Linked DNA regions of Prochlorococcus marinus XMU1404. The protein of the gene in region 2 interacts with the protein of the main gene of each other region in a pairwise test. Links are inferred from orthologs where the notes say so. Each region holds a gene or a part of one and is shown on either strand. Other genes may lie near its edges.

The links. The genes of interacting proteins can lie anywhere in the genome.
Region 1: the proteins of HA144_RS03240 (region 2) and sfsA interact in binary tests that used the Escherichia coli proteins (3 or more experiments, as listed by UniProt). The link is inferred for Prochlorococcus marinus XMU1404 from one-to-one orthologs.

The regions. Positions count from the first base shown.
Region 1 is NZ_JAAORE010000001.1:250,161-255,892, reverse strand. What follows is about bases 2,777-5,732. They hold sfsA (DNA/RNA nuclease SfsA), read right to left. Parts: upstream 4,647-5,732; coding sequence 3,906-4,646; downstream 2,777-3,905. Other genes in these bases: murJ (murein biosynthesis integral membrane protein MurJ), read left to right, coding at 4,717-5,732; HA144_RS01370 (ammonium transporter), read right to left, coding at 2,777-3,726. Also shown: purH (bifunctional phosphoribosylaminoimidazolecarboxamide formyltransferase/IMP cyclohydrolase), read left to right, coding at 1-311; HA144_RS01380 (DoxX family protein), read right to left, coding at 313-873; HA144_RS01375 (4-hydroxy-3-methylbut-2-enyl diphosphate reductase), read right to left, coding at 980-2,176; more of HA144_RS01370, read right to left, coding at 2,266-2,776. UniProt on the Escherichia coli protein: Binds to DNA non-specifically. Could be a regulatory factor involved in maltose metabolism.
Region 2 is NZ_JAAORE010000001.1:565,997-571,776, forward strand. What follows is about bases 2,792-5,699. They hold HA144_RS03240 (glutamate-5-semialdehyde dehydrogenase), read left to right. Parts: upstream 2,792-3,544; coding sequence 3,545-4,855; downstream 4,856-5,699. Other genes in these bases: HA144_RS03235 (translocation/assembly module TamB domain-containing protein), read left to right, coding at 2,792-3,478; folB (dihydroneopterin aldolase), read left to right, coding at 4,867-5,229; HA144_RS03250 (esterase/lipase family protein), read left to right, coding at 5,235-5,699. Also shown: more of HA144_RS03235, read left to right, coding at 1-2,791; more of HA144_RS03250, read left to right, coding at 5,700-5,780. UniProt on the Escherichia coli protein: Catalyzes the NADPH-dependent reduction of L-glutamate 5-phosphate into L-glutamate 5-semialdehyde and phosphate. The product spontaneously undergoes cyclization to form 1-pyrroline-5-carboxylate.

The DNA.
Region 1 (5,732 bases), 320 kb from region 2 along the record:
GTAAACACGTGAAATCAAATGCAATTGTTATTGCAAAAGACCAAAAAACTATTGGTATTGGAGCTGGACAAATGAATAGAGTTGGAGCCGCAAAAATTGCATTAAAAGCTGCGGGAAGTTTATGTTCTGATGCAGTATTGGCAAGCGATGGATTTTTTCCTTTTGCAGATACTGTAGAACTTGCTAATGAGTATGGTATAAGGGCTATTGTACAACCTGGAGGAAGTCTAAGAGACCAAGAAAGTATCGATATGTGTGATACAAAAGGAATCTCAATGGTATTTACGCAAAAAAGGCATTTTTTGCATTAAGTTAAGTTGATTTTGGATAATATGTAATTTTGTTAGTCTTTCTAAATAAAGAGAGTCTGCCAGGACCTGCACATAAAAAATATAAAGAAATAGCTCCATATATAAAAGACAACTCGAATGCGTAATTATGTCCTTCAACTACTGCAAGAGGAAAACCTTCTAGGCCGGTATCTAATAGATGAAAATAAACAGCAAATGCCATTGTAGAGAATAATCCTAGAGAAGAAAGCCTTGCAAATATCCCTAAAGCCAACCCTAATGGGCATACTAATTGAGTGATCGCTGCTCCAAATGTCCAAATAACAGGATCACCTGGCAAAAATGGGAAGTATTTACCAACTACAAACTCAGCAAATCCTTGTGGATCCTGAAGTTTCTCTAAGCCATGATGGATCATCAAAGCACAAAAACCAATTCTTAAAACAAAAATAGATAGTTCCCCAAGAATATTTACCTCAGAACCTGAAGATGGATTAGCAACTACAACTTCAACTTTTTGGGGTGCTTTATTTCTATTCATACTGGCTGATTGAACCTGATTAGATTGTGCTTTGTCTTCCATACTTCATAAATTATTTTTTATATTCTAAATAATAAAGTAGATATTTTGGAATTATCTAACTAATAAATTTAAAAAACTAAGTAAAGTTATAAATTAGATGACAAATTTAAGAAGTAATATCAACTAACTTCTCAATAACATCTGCAACAACCCTATCAGGAGTTGATGCACCTGAAGTAATTCCAACATTAATTTTCCCACTAGGTAAAAAATTATTTTTAAGTTGTAAATCTGATCCTAGTGGCTTATGTAATATTGAATTTTCTTCAACTGATATTCTCTCTGGTGTATCTATGTGAAAAGAAGAGATATTTTTTGTAATTGCTATTTCTTGTAAGTGAGTAGTATTTGAAGAATTAAAGCCTCCTATAACGACAAGAATATCTAGGTCTTCATCAACTAATGAGAACATAGCATCTTGTCTCTCTTCGGTTGCATCACAGATAGTATTAAAAGCTAAAAAGTGGCTATTTAAGTTTTCTGGGCCAAATTTTTTTAACATAGTTCTTTCAAAAACTTTTCCAATTTCTTCGGTTTCACTTTTTAGCATAGTTGTCTGGTTAGCAACTCCGACTCTATCTAAATCTTTATCAGGATCAAATCCATCAGAACAAGCTTTAGCAAATTTATTCATAAATTCATTTCTATTACCTCTACCCATAATGTATTCAGATACATAATTTGCTTCTTCAAGATCAAGTACAACTAAATATTTACCTGCGAATGAGCTAGTGGCCAGAGTTTCTTCATGCTTGAATTTTCCATGAATAATTGATGTAAAAACATGTTTCTTATGTTTTTCGACTGTATGCCAAACTTTAGAAACCCATGGACAAGTTGTATCAATGATATGGCAACCTTTCTCATGAAGGAGCTTCATTTCTTGAACAGTGGCTCCGAAAGCAGGAAGTATAACTACATCACCATTAGAAACTAACGAAAAATCTTTAATTCCATTTTTAGCTGAAATGAATTTTACATTCATTTTTCTTAAGTGATCATTAACCGAGGGATTATGAATTATTTCGTTTGTTATCCAAATATTCTCATTAGGATAATGTCTTCTAGTCTCATAAGCCATCGCTACCGCTCTTTCAACCCCCCAACAGAAACCAAATGCTTGAGCTAACTTAATATTAAGTCTACCTTTAGTGTAAGTAAAACCATTATCTCTTATAGAACTTATCAAATCACTTTGATAAGCCTCCTCTAAAGCTTGAGCTCTTTTTGTTGGAGAATCAAAGCCCCTTCTATTATATCGATCAGAATGATGAAGAGACCTTCTAAAAGCTTGTGTGTCCATCCTTTGATAGTACAACATTTCAAATAATTTTTCGCAAAAAAAAAGAAACCTGACATAAGTCAGGCTTCTAAAGTTAATTTTAGATTTGATTATTTAGCAGATGCAAAGTCTGGATATGCTTCCATTCCGTGCTCTCCTATATCTAGGCCTTGAGTCTCTTCCTCTTCAGATACTCGGATTCCACCGAATAATCCTCCAATTACAGACCAAGCGATCCAGCAAGTAACTAGTGTCCAGATAGCATAAGCTGCAGCACCAAGGGCTTGAATTAGAAGAAGGCTAATACCTCCACCATTAAACAATCCCATACCAGCGCCATCACCTTGTACAGCTGTACCCCATAGACCGATAACTACAGTACCCCATACACCACAAACTCCGTGAACAGAGAATGCACCTACAGGATCATCGATCTCAGCAGCATCAAGAGCTGCAACAGAGAATACAACGATAATTCCACCAACTAGTCCTGCAAACCAGGCCCCAGCAAGTGTCATATCGCCACAACCAGCTGTGATACTAACTAATCCTGCAAGGATTCCGTTAATAATCATTGTAAGGTCAGGCTTACCAGAAGTTAATGTTGAAACAATAGTTGCTCCAATAGCACCAGCTGCTGCTGCCAAAGTAGTTGTTACAGCAACATATGGAACCCATTGGTCCATAGCAAGTTGAGAACCAGGGTTAAATCCATACCAACCTATCCATAGAACTAATGCACCCAAAGTAGCTATAGCCATATTATGTCCTGGCATTGCCTGTGGTTTTCCATCAGAGTATTTGCCAATTCTTGGTCCAAGAAGCATTGCTCCTACAAGACCTGCCCATGCTCCAACAGAGTGAACAATTGAAGAACCAGCAAAATCAACAAAACCTAAAGAATCAAGCCAGCCACCATTCCATTTCCAGCTACCAGCAATTGGATAAATAAATGCAGTTAATACAATCGCAAAAACAACAAATTCTCCAAATTTAACTCTTTCAGCAACAAGACCGGAAACGATAGTTGCTGCAGTTCCTGCAAAAGCAGACTGGAACAAGAAATCAACAGTTGGGACTAATCCAGCATCAGTTACCATATCTGCAGTAACTGTTGGATCAAAAAATAAGCCGCCAAAATAAAGCCAACCGTCGGCAACACTACCTCCGTACATTAATGAATAGCCGATAAACCAATAAGAAGTTACAGCTAGAGCAAATACAAAGAGGTTTTTAGCAAGAATGTTAACAGCGTTCTTAGAACGGCACATACCTGCCTCAACCATAGCGAAACCGGCGTTCATAAAGATCACTAGAATAGTAGCGATCAAAAGCCATAAATTGTTAGCAAGAAAAGCTGCATTCAACTCAGGTAAATCAGCTGCGTGAGCTGAAAGATTAAAAATACCTAAACCAAACAAAGCTAGGGGAACAGTTGCAAGCCACAACATGGAGCGGTTTGAACTAAATCCTCGAATACTCCTCAAAAGGAGCATAGGTCCATTCACAAGACTTGCATCTTGGAGTTTGGACCTAGAGCGCCTTTGAGGCGTTTGCAAAGCAGTGGTCATAAAAAAAAATTAGATCTGCAAAAAAACAGTTTTACTGTTTCCTTTCAAATTTAAATTTATTCAAAAAACTTATCGGTGTCTAGTAGTTGTTGATACCATTTTTATAGTTGCACCTTAAAAAAATATTTGTTAAATTAAAAAATTTGATTTTTAGAAGTTTCAAAATATCAAGATTTTATTTATTTCAAAGGTTTAATTCCTCTCCATGATATGTGGTCTTTATGAAATTCAAAGGAACAAGGAATGGTTATCATTCCTGCACTTAAAGATTCTCTAAAAAGATTGCCGTACAAGGGATCTGCCTCATCTCCAGGGGCGAAAAAACAAGCGTCTTTTCTTGTAATACAAAGTACTAATATACTTTTACTTTCAGGAATTAATTCCTTTAATTCTATGAGGTGTTTTTGGCCTCTTTTCGTTACTGTATCAGGGAATAGAGCAACATTTTCTCTGATCCAAGTCGTATTTTTAACTTCTAAGTAAATGTTACGTTTATCAGGATTTGAAGATTTTGGAGTTAAAAAAAAGTCAATTCTGCTTTTTTTATCTTTTCCATAGGGAACTTCAGATTTTATTGTTTCTATTTCTCCTATTATTTCGTCAAGCAAATTTTTCTCAATAACCTTTTTGATTAACTTATTTGCAAATAGAGTATTAACTCCAACCCATACCTCCTCATTTTTTGAATCTGAAACACATATCTGTTCCCAAGTAAAAGGTAATTTTCTTTTTGGAGAAGGGGAAACACTTATTCTCACCTTTGCTCCCTCACTCAAAAGTCCCTTCATTGGGCCTGTGTTGGCGCAATGAGCAGTTACTACCTCTCCGCTCTCTAATTTTATATCTGCAAGAAACCTTTTATACCTCTTGATTAAAACTCCTTCGATTAATGGATCAAATTCAATTATCCGATCATTCATAAATATGTCGTTAGTTAAAAATCAAATATAATTGAAACTTAAACTTCTTGAAAAATTTAGGCAAATCCAAATGCATTCATTTTTAAAAAATAATGTTTTTTCAATTTCATTTGGTACTAGTCTTAGTAAATTAGTTGGATGTATAAGACAAATATTTATAGCTGCTGCTTTTGGAGTTGGGGTAACATACGACGCATTTAATTATGCCTATATAATTCCAGGTTTTTTGCTAATAATCATTGGAGGGATTAATGGTCCCCTACATAACGCAGTCGTTGCAGTTCTAACTCCCCTTAACAAGAAAAATGGCGGAATTGTTTTAACTCAAGTAAGTATAAAACTTTCAATATTATTAATTGGGTTAGCTATATTGATATATATTAATTCCAGTTTACTAATTGAATTATTAGCCCCCAATTTAAGTTACGAAGCTAAATCAATTGCCACTTACCAATTAAAAATACTTACACCTTGTATCCCTTTGTCCGGATTCATAGGTTTAAGCTTTGGCGCCTTAAATTCCCAAAGAAAATTCTTTTTATCAAGTATAAGTCCAGCAATAACAAGCCTAACTACTATTTTTTTTATTTTATTAAGTTGGATTATCAATAAAGAAAATGCATATTCTCATTTCTTTAGGTACACGGGATTACTAGCTTTTGCAACTTTGACCGGAACGTTAATTCAGTTTGTTGTTCAAATTTCGGAAATAAATAAAATTGGTCTTTTGAGGTTAAAGTCAAAATTCCAATTATTAAATGATGAAGAAAGGAGGATTTTCAAACTAATTATTCCAGCATCTATCTCATCTGGTCTCAGTCAAATTAATGTTTTTATAGATATGTTTTTCGCTTCAAGTTTTCAAGGAGCAGCATCGGGACTAGCTTACGGAAACTTTCTGATACAAGCCCCATTAGGCATATTATCTAACTCTTTGATTTTGCCATTACTTCCAAAATTCTCAAAATTCAGAAGTGATAAAGACTATATAGGCCTACAAAAAAAATTGATCTCTGGAATAGAGTACTGTTTCTTGACCACTATTTTTTTAGCCGCATTTTTCATAACATTTAATAATCAAATAGT
Region 2 (5,780 bases):
AAATCTGAAAAAATCAGGATTAAAAACAAAAGTAAAAGGTAATGTTATATACAATTCAGTCAATAGAGAAATTATTGCAAATTTAATATCTAATTTTTATGGAAAAGGATTTTTAAAATTTAAATTAAATACGAAATTAAATAAAGACTTTTTAAGTTTGGAATTATTTTCAAGGGGATTGGATCTTAATAATACACAATATAATATCGGAGCTAGAAAAATTAGCCTTAAAAAAGGAAATTTTAAATCTAATTTTAAATTTTATAAATCATCAACACAAGCATTTTGCAAAGGAAGATTTTCTTTTACTAATTTAAAGATAAAGCCTGAAGCCTTCTCGGAAAATATAAATTCAAATTCAACTCTGTTTTATTGTAAAGATAATAATTTAATAGGAAATTCAGATAACTTAAATTATGGAACATTAATATCAAATTTCAATGTAAATATTCCATTAAATAAAGCTTCAAATAACATTAACCTTAATGGAAGTATTGGATATGTTAATAGTCTTAATCCGGATATTAAATTATCCGGTAATATTCCTTATTGGTTCGATAAAAGAGGAATTAATTTTGGCGATGTCAATTCAAGTTTTAACATAAATAGAACTCAACTATCAAATTTAAATATTTTTCGAAAAAGTAATATAAGGGGATTCATAACTGCTAAAGGAGAATTAAAAGGAAAAATTAGCGATCCAGATATTTCTATAAACTTTAATGTTGATTATCCGCACTATAAAGGGATTCGTATTAGAGAAATATGGGAAGGAGAAATTAAAAAAGATAATAGTCAATTTCTTTTAAATATGAAAAATAGATATTCTCCAATTCCTTCATTTCTTTCTGTAAAAATTGATTCTGAGCTTAAATTAGATAATGTAGCTTTCAGTAGAATTTTTAATTCTAATAAAGGTAGTATAGAAGTAGTTAAAAAAAATAATAGGTATATTTGGAGAGCTGATAATTTTCCTCTTGATGAACTTGAATTATCTATAAGAAACAATCAATTCGATAGAATTAAAGGAATTATTAATGGTTCTGGATCAATATCTTCAGATCAGTCTTATCTTGATGGAAGATTAGCCTGGAGTTTAGGTAAATATAGAAATATAAAGCTAGCAAATTCTCTATTTGATTTTAGCCTCAAAAATAACTCTTATTATGTCAATTCATCATTATATCCAATTGACGGAGGCATAATTGAGGTCGAATACGACTCAAAAAACGATAATTTAATTACTGCAGACTTCAGCAACATAAGTACGAGTTGGACAATCTTGACTGCAGTTGATATTTTTAATTTTGAAAATAAAAAAGTTATTCCAACAAGAAAATCTAATATCTTGGATGATTTGGAAATAAATAAAAATAATAATACTTTTAAAGAGAAGATGGATTTTATAAATAAATTTATTGAAAAGAATAAAGAGCTAGAGGATAAATTTAATTTGCAAAAATACTTTAGTAAATTTAAAAGTAGATATTACGGAGAAATAAATATTAATGGCGATAGACCAGATAATTACAAAATAAATGCAAAATTAAATGGCTATATTGTTAAAAACAAAGAAAACTTTACTAATAATAAAGAAGAATTTTCTATTGATTTGAAGGGGGGACTATTAAAGGGAGAAGGTTCTTTGAGAATTAAAAAACTACCATTAAGTGCTGCAAATATCTTTTTGAATCAACCAAGAGATTTTAAAGGAGGTTTGGATATTAATTCCTTTTATAATCTAAATACAAAATCTTTCTCCAGTGAGATTTCTTCCAATAATGCATCAATCAAAAACAACAAATTATTATTTGATAAGGGACTCGTTGAATTTAATAATTCTATTTTTGATATTGATTTTTCCTTACTAATAAATGATTTCGAAAGCCCAATAAATGTTGAAGGTTTAATACCTATAAACAAAAAAGATAACTTAGATCTGAGATTGATTGGAAATGGAAAATTTATTGATTTAATAGATATTTTTGCTGATGAATATTTTAATTTTAAAGAAGGTAATGTGAATCTTCGAATGATAATAAAAGGTACTAGAAATAAACCAATTTTGAATGGGTTTTTAGTAATTAAAGACTCTGAAATTGATTTTTATAAAAATAAAATAAAAGATATCAATAGCTTAATAATTTTTGATTTTGATTATTTAGAGGTTAAAAATCTAAATGCAAAAGTCGAAAATTCTGGAAATCTTTTTATAAGAGGTTCTTTGCCTTTTTATAGTAAGAATGATCATGGGAAGTCAGAGATTAATCTAATAACAAATAAATTTAATATAAAGACAGATAATTTCAATTTTTTAATAGATTCAAATTTAGATTTAAGTGGATCATTTGAAAATCCTGTTCTGGGAGGTAATCTCTCTCTAAATAATGGATTTATTAACTTTAATAATACCAATCAGAATAGTAAAAAAAATAAAAGTAAACGACAAGAAGTAAAAAAGAATTGGCCAGAACTATATTGGAACAAGAGTAAGAATATTGAGATAATTTCAAATGAATCAATTTTGAATTCAGTTCTTCTTGGAGAAACTTTGCCGAATTATTTGGATAATTTAAGTTTCAATAATCTTAAATTAAAACTTGGCCCAGATTTTAAACTTCAATATTCAGATATAGTTCAAGCTTATTTAAAAACGAAATTAGATCTTAATTTAAATGGAGCGGTAGGAAAAGATTTAAATGCTAGGGGACTTATTTACCTTGAAAAAGGTAGAGCGAATCTATACACTACTCCTTTTAAACTTGATAAAAATAAGGATAATTATATTTTATTTGCCTCAAGAAGTGGTGTCGTTCCATTTATTAACTTTTCTTTGGTTAGTAAAGTTCCAGATTCTATAATTCCTATAAGTGAAAATAATCAAGATTCAAATATCTCAGATGATCTCGATACTGATGCGACTTCAAGCAGTTTTGGAACATTTGGGATTGGTAATACAAGGCTTATAAAAATTGAAGCTTCCTACGAAGGCTTTTTAGATCAATTATCTTTTGAAGATGAAAATAAAAGAATTCAATTAAGGAGTATACCAAGTTATAACAGGTCACAAATAATTGGCTTAATTGGAGGAAACTCGGCAAATCTAATTAATAGAGCATTTATTTCTCAACTTAATAATGCGGATGCTTTTAGTGAAAAATTTCAGTTATCTTTATATCCAGCATTAATAGAAAATAGTGAATCATACAATAGCGTTATTACTAATGAAAATTTAGATATAGAGAATAATGGACAGTCAGATTCTAATCAAGAATTTTATTCTCAAGCTTGGGTAGCTGAACTAGGTCTTGATATTACAGATGCAATAAATTTCTCCTTTCAAACTGTTCCAGGCCGAGATGACCTCTCCCCTATAGGAATTTTGACTTTTCAGGCCAATCCAAACTTAGAGTTGTTAGGCTCTTATGATTATGATGGAGATTGGAAAAGTCAAGTTCAATTATTTTTTAGATATTAAATCAGTAGGGAAGTTAGTTTAAAGAATCATTGATTTGAATTATTATTAAATTAACTAAAAAATATTATGGCTAATATATTTGAAGTTCCTAATCCAGGTAAAGATCTTTTAGAAAAAGCTGACCAAGTTCGTTTGGCATCAATAAACATAAGTCAGACTGAAAATAAAAATAGAATTAAAGCTTTAAATTTTATGGCTGATAATCTAGAAAAAAATACTAAAGAAATTTTAGAGGCTAACAGTGAGGACTATAAAATTGCAGAAAGGAAAGGAATATCAAAGGCTTTACTCTCTAGATTAAAGCTTTCGAAAGAAAAATTGAATTCAGGAATCGAAGGAGTAAGAAAAGTCGGAGACTTGGCTGATCCTGTAAATCAAGTTCAAATTAAAAGAGAGCTTTCAAAAGGGCTGATCCTAGAAAGAAAAACAGTGCCTATTGGAGTCTTAGGAGTTATTTTTGAATCTAGACCTGATGCTGTTATGCAGATTAGTTCTCTAGCAATAAGATCAGGTAATGGAGTAATGCTAAAGGGCGGTAGTGAAGCAAATTTAACAAACAGTGCAATAGTCAATGCCTTACAACAGGGGTTATACAAATCAGGGCTTGATAAAAATGCAATATGCTTACTTACTAGTAGAAAAGATAGTATGTCGATGTTAAATCTCGAGAACTATATCAATTTAATAATTCCAAGAGGAAGTAATGAATTAGTTAAATTTATTCAAGATAATACAAGAATTCCGGTGCTAGGTCATGCTGATGGAATTTGTCACTTGTTTATAGATACTGAGGCAAATCTTGAAATGGCTTTATCAGTCGCTCTAGATAGTAAAATTCAATATCCTGCAGCATGTAATGCTATTGAAACTTTATTAGTGCATAAAGATATTGCACCAGCTTTTCTTGAAAAGGCTATTCCATTATTTGGATCTAATGATGTAAAGTTAATAGGAGACAAAAGATCTTTGGAATTAGGGTTGAAGTATGAAGCTTGTCTCGAAGACTGGCAAACTGAATATTTGGATTTAATCTTATCTATAAAAATTGTTGAAGATTTTGACGAGGCAATTACTCATATTCAAAAATTTAGTTCAAAACATACAGATGGAATAATTACTGAAAATTTAACTACTGCTAATAAATTCATGAATATAGTTGATAGTGCAGGTGTTTTTCATAATTGCTCTACTAGGTTTGCAGATGGCTTTAGATATGGATTCGGAGCTGAGGTTGGTATATCTACTCAAACTCTCCCACCAAGAGGACCTGTAGGCCTAGAAGGTTTAGTAACGTATAAATATTTCTTAAAAGGCGATGGAAATGTAGTTGATGATTTTTCATCCGGTAATGCTATCTATACTCATAAAGATCTTTAAAAGTGTTGAAGATGGAAACGTTTTTAAAAATTGAGGATATAAGACTTTGGGCTAGGGTTGGTGTTCTTGATGAAGAAAGAAAATTAGGTCAATTATTTTGTTTGGATATATTCTTATGGACTGATTTCGAAAAGTGTACCGTAAGTGATGATGTAAAAAAAACAGTTGATTATTCAAAATTAGTTCAAATTTTAAAAGATCAATCAAAAAAAATTTATTGTTTCACAATCGAAAAATATTCAAACGCGATTTTAGAAATCATTGATCATGAATTTAAGCTTTCTAAAATTAAAATTATTTTGACAAAATGTAATCCTCCAATTACAGGTTTTGATGGGAAGGTTTCAATAGTAAGAATTCTTGAAAATAATTAAAAGTATTGGAAAAAAGAAATCCCATCATATTGATTCATGGACTGTGGAATACTTCAAGTATTTTTTCTTCTATTACCTCAAAACTTGATGAAATTGGAATTGAATATTTTGCTCCAAATCTTAATCATTCATATGGAATGACTTCAATTATTGATTTAACAAATATAGTAAATGAATTAATTCTAGAGAAATACGGTCTAGAAAAAAAAATAGATATTTTAGGATTCTCTATGGGAGGAATAATTGGTAGGTATTGGCTGCAAAAATTTAATGGATATAAAAGAACAAGAAGATTCATATCTATAGGAGCCCCTCATAAAGGAACATTGATAGCGCAATTAGTACCTAAATTCCCATTTAGAGGAATTTCAGAAATGAAAATAAATAGTTATTTCTTGCGAGAACTTGCAAAGAATGAGTTTTTGCTTAATGATATTGAGTGTATAAATTTCTTTACTTATTGGGATCTAATGGTTTTCCCTGGCTGGTGGACTAACTTGAATTTAGGAAAACAAATATCACTAAAAGTATATAAACATAGAAATCTTGTT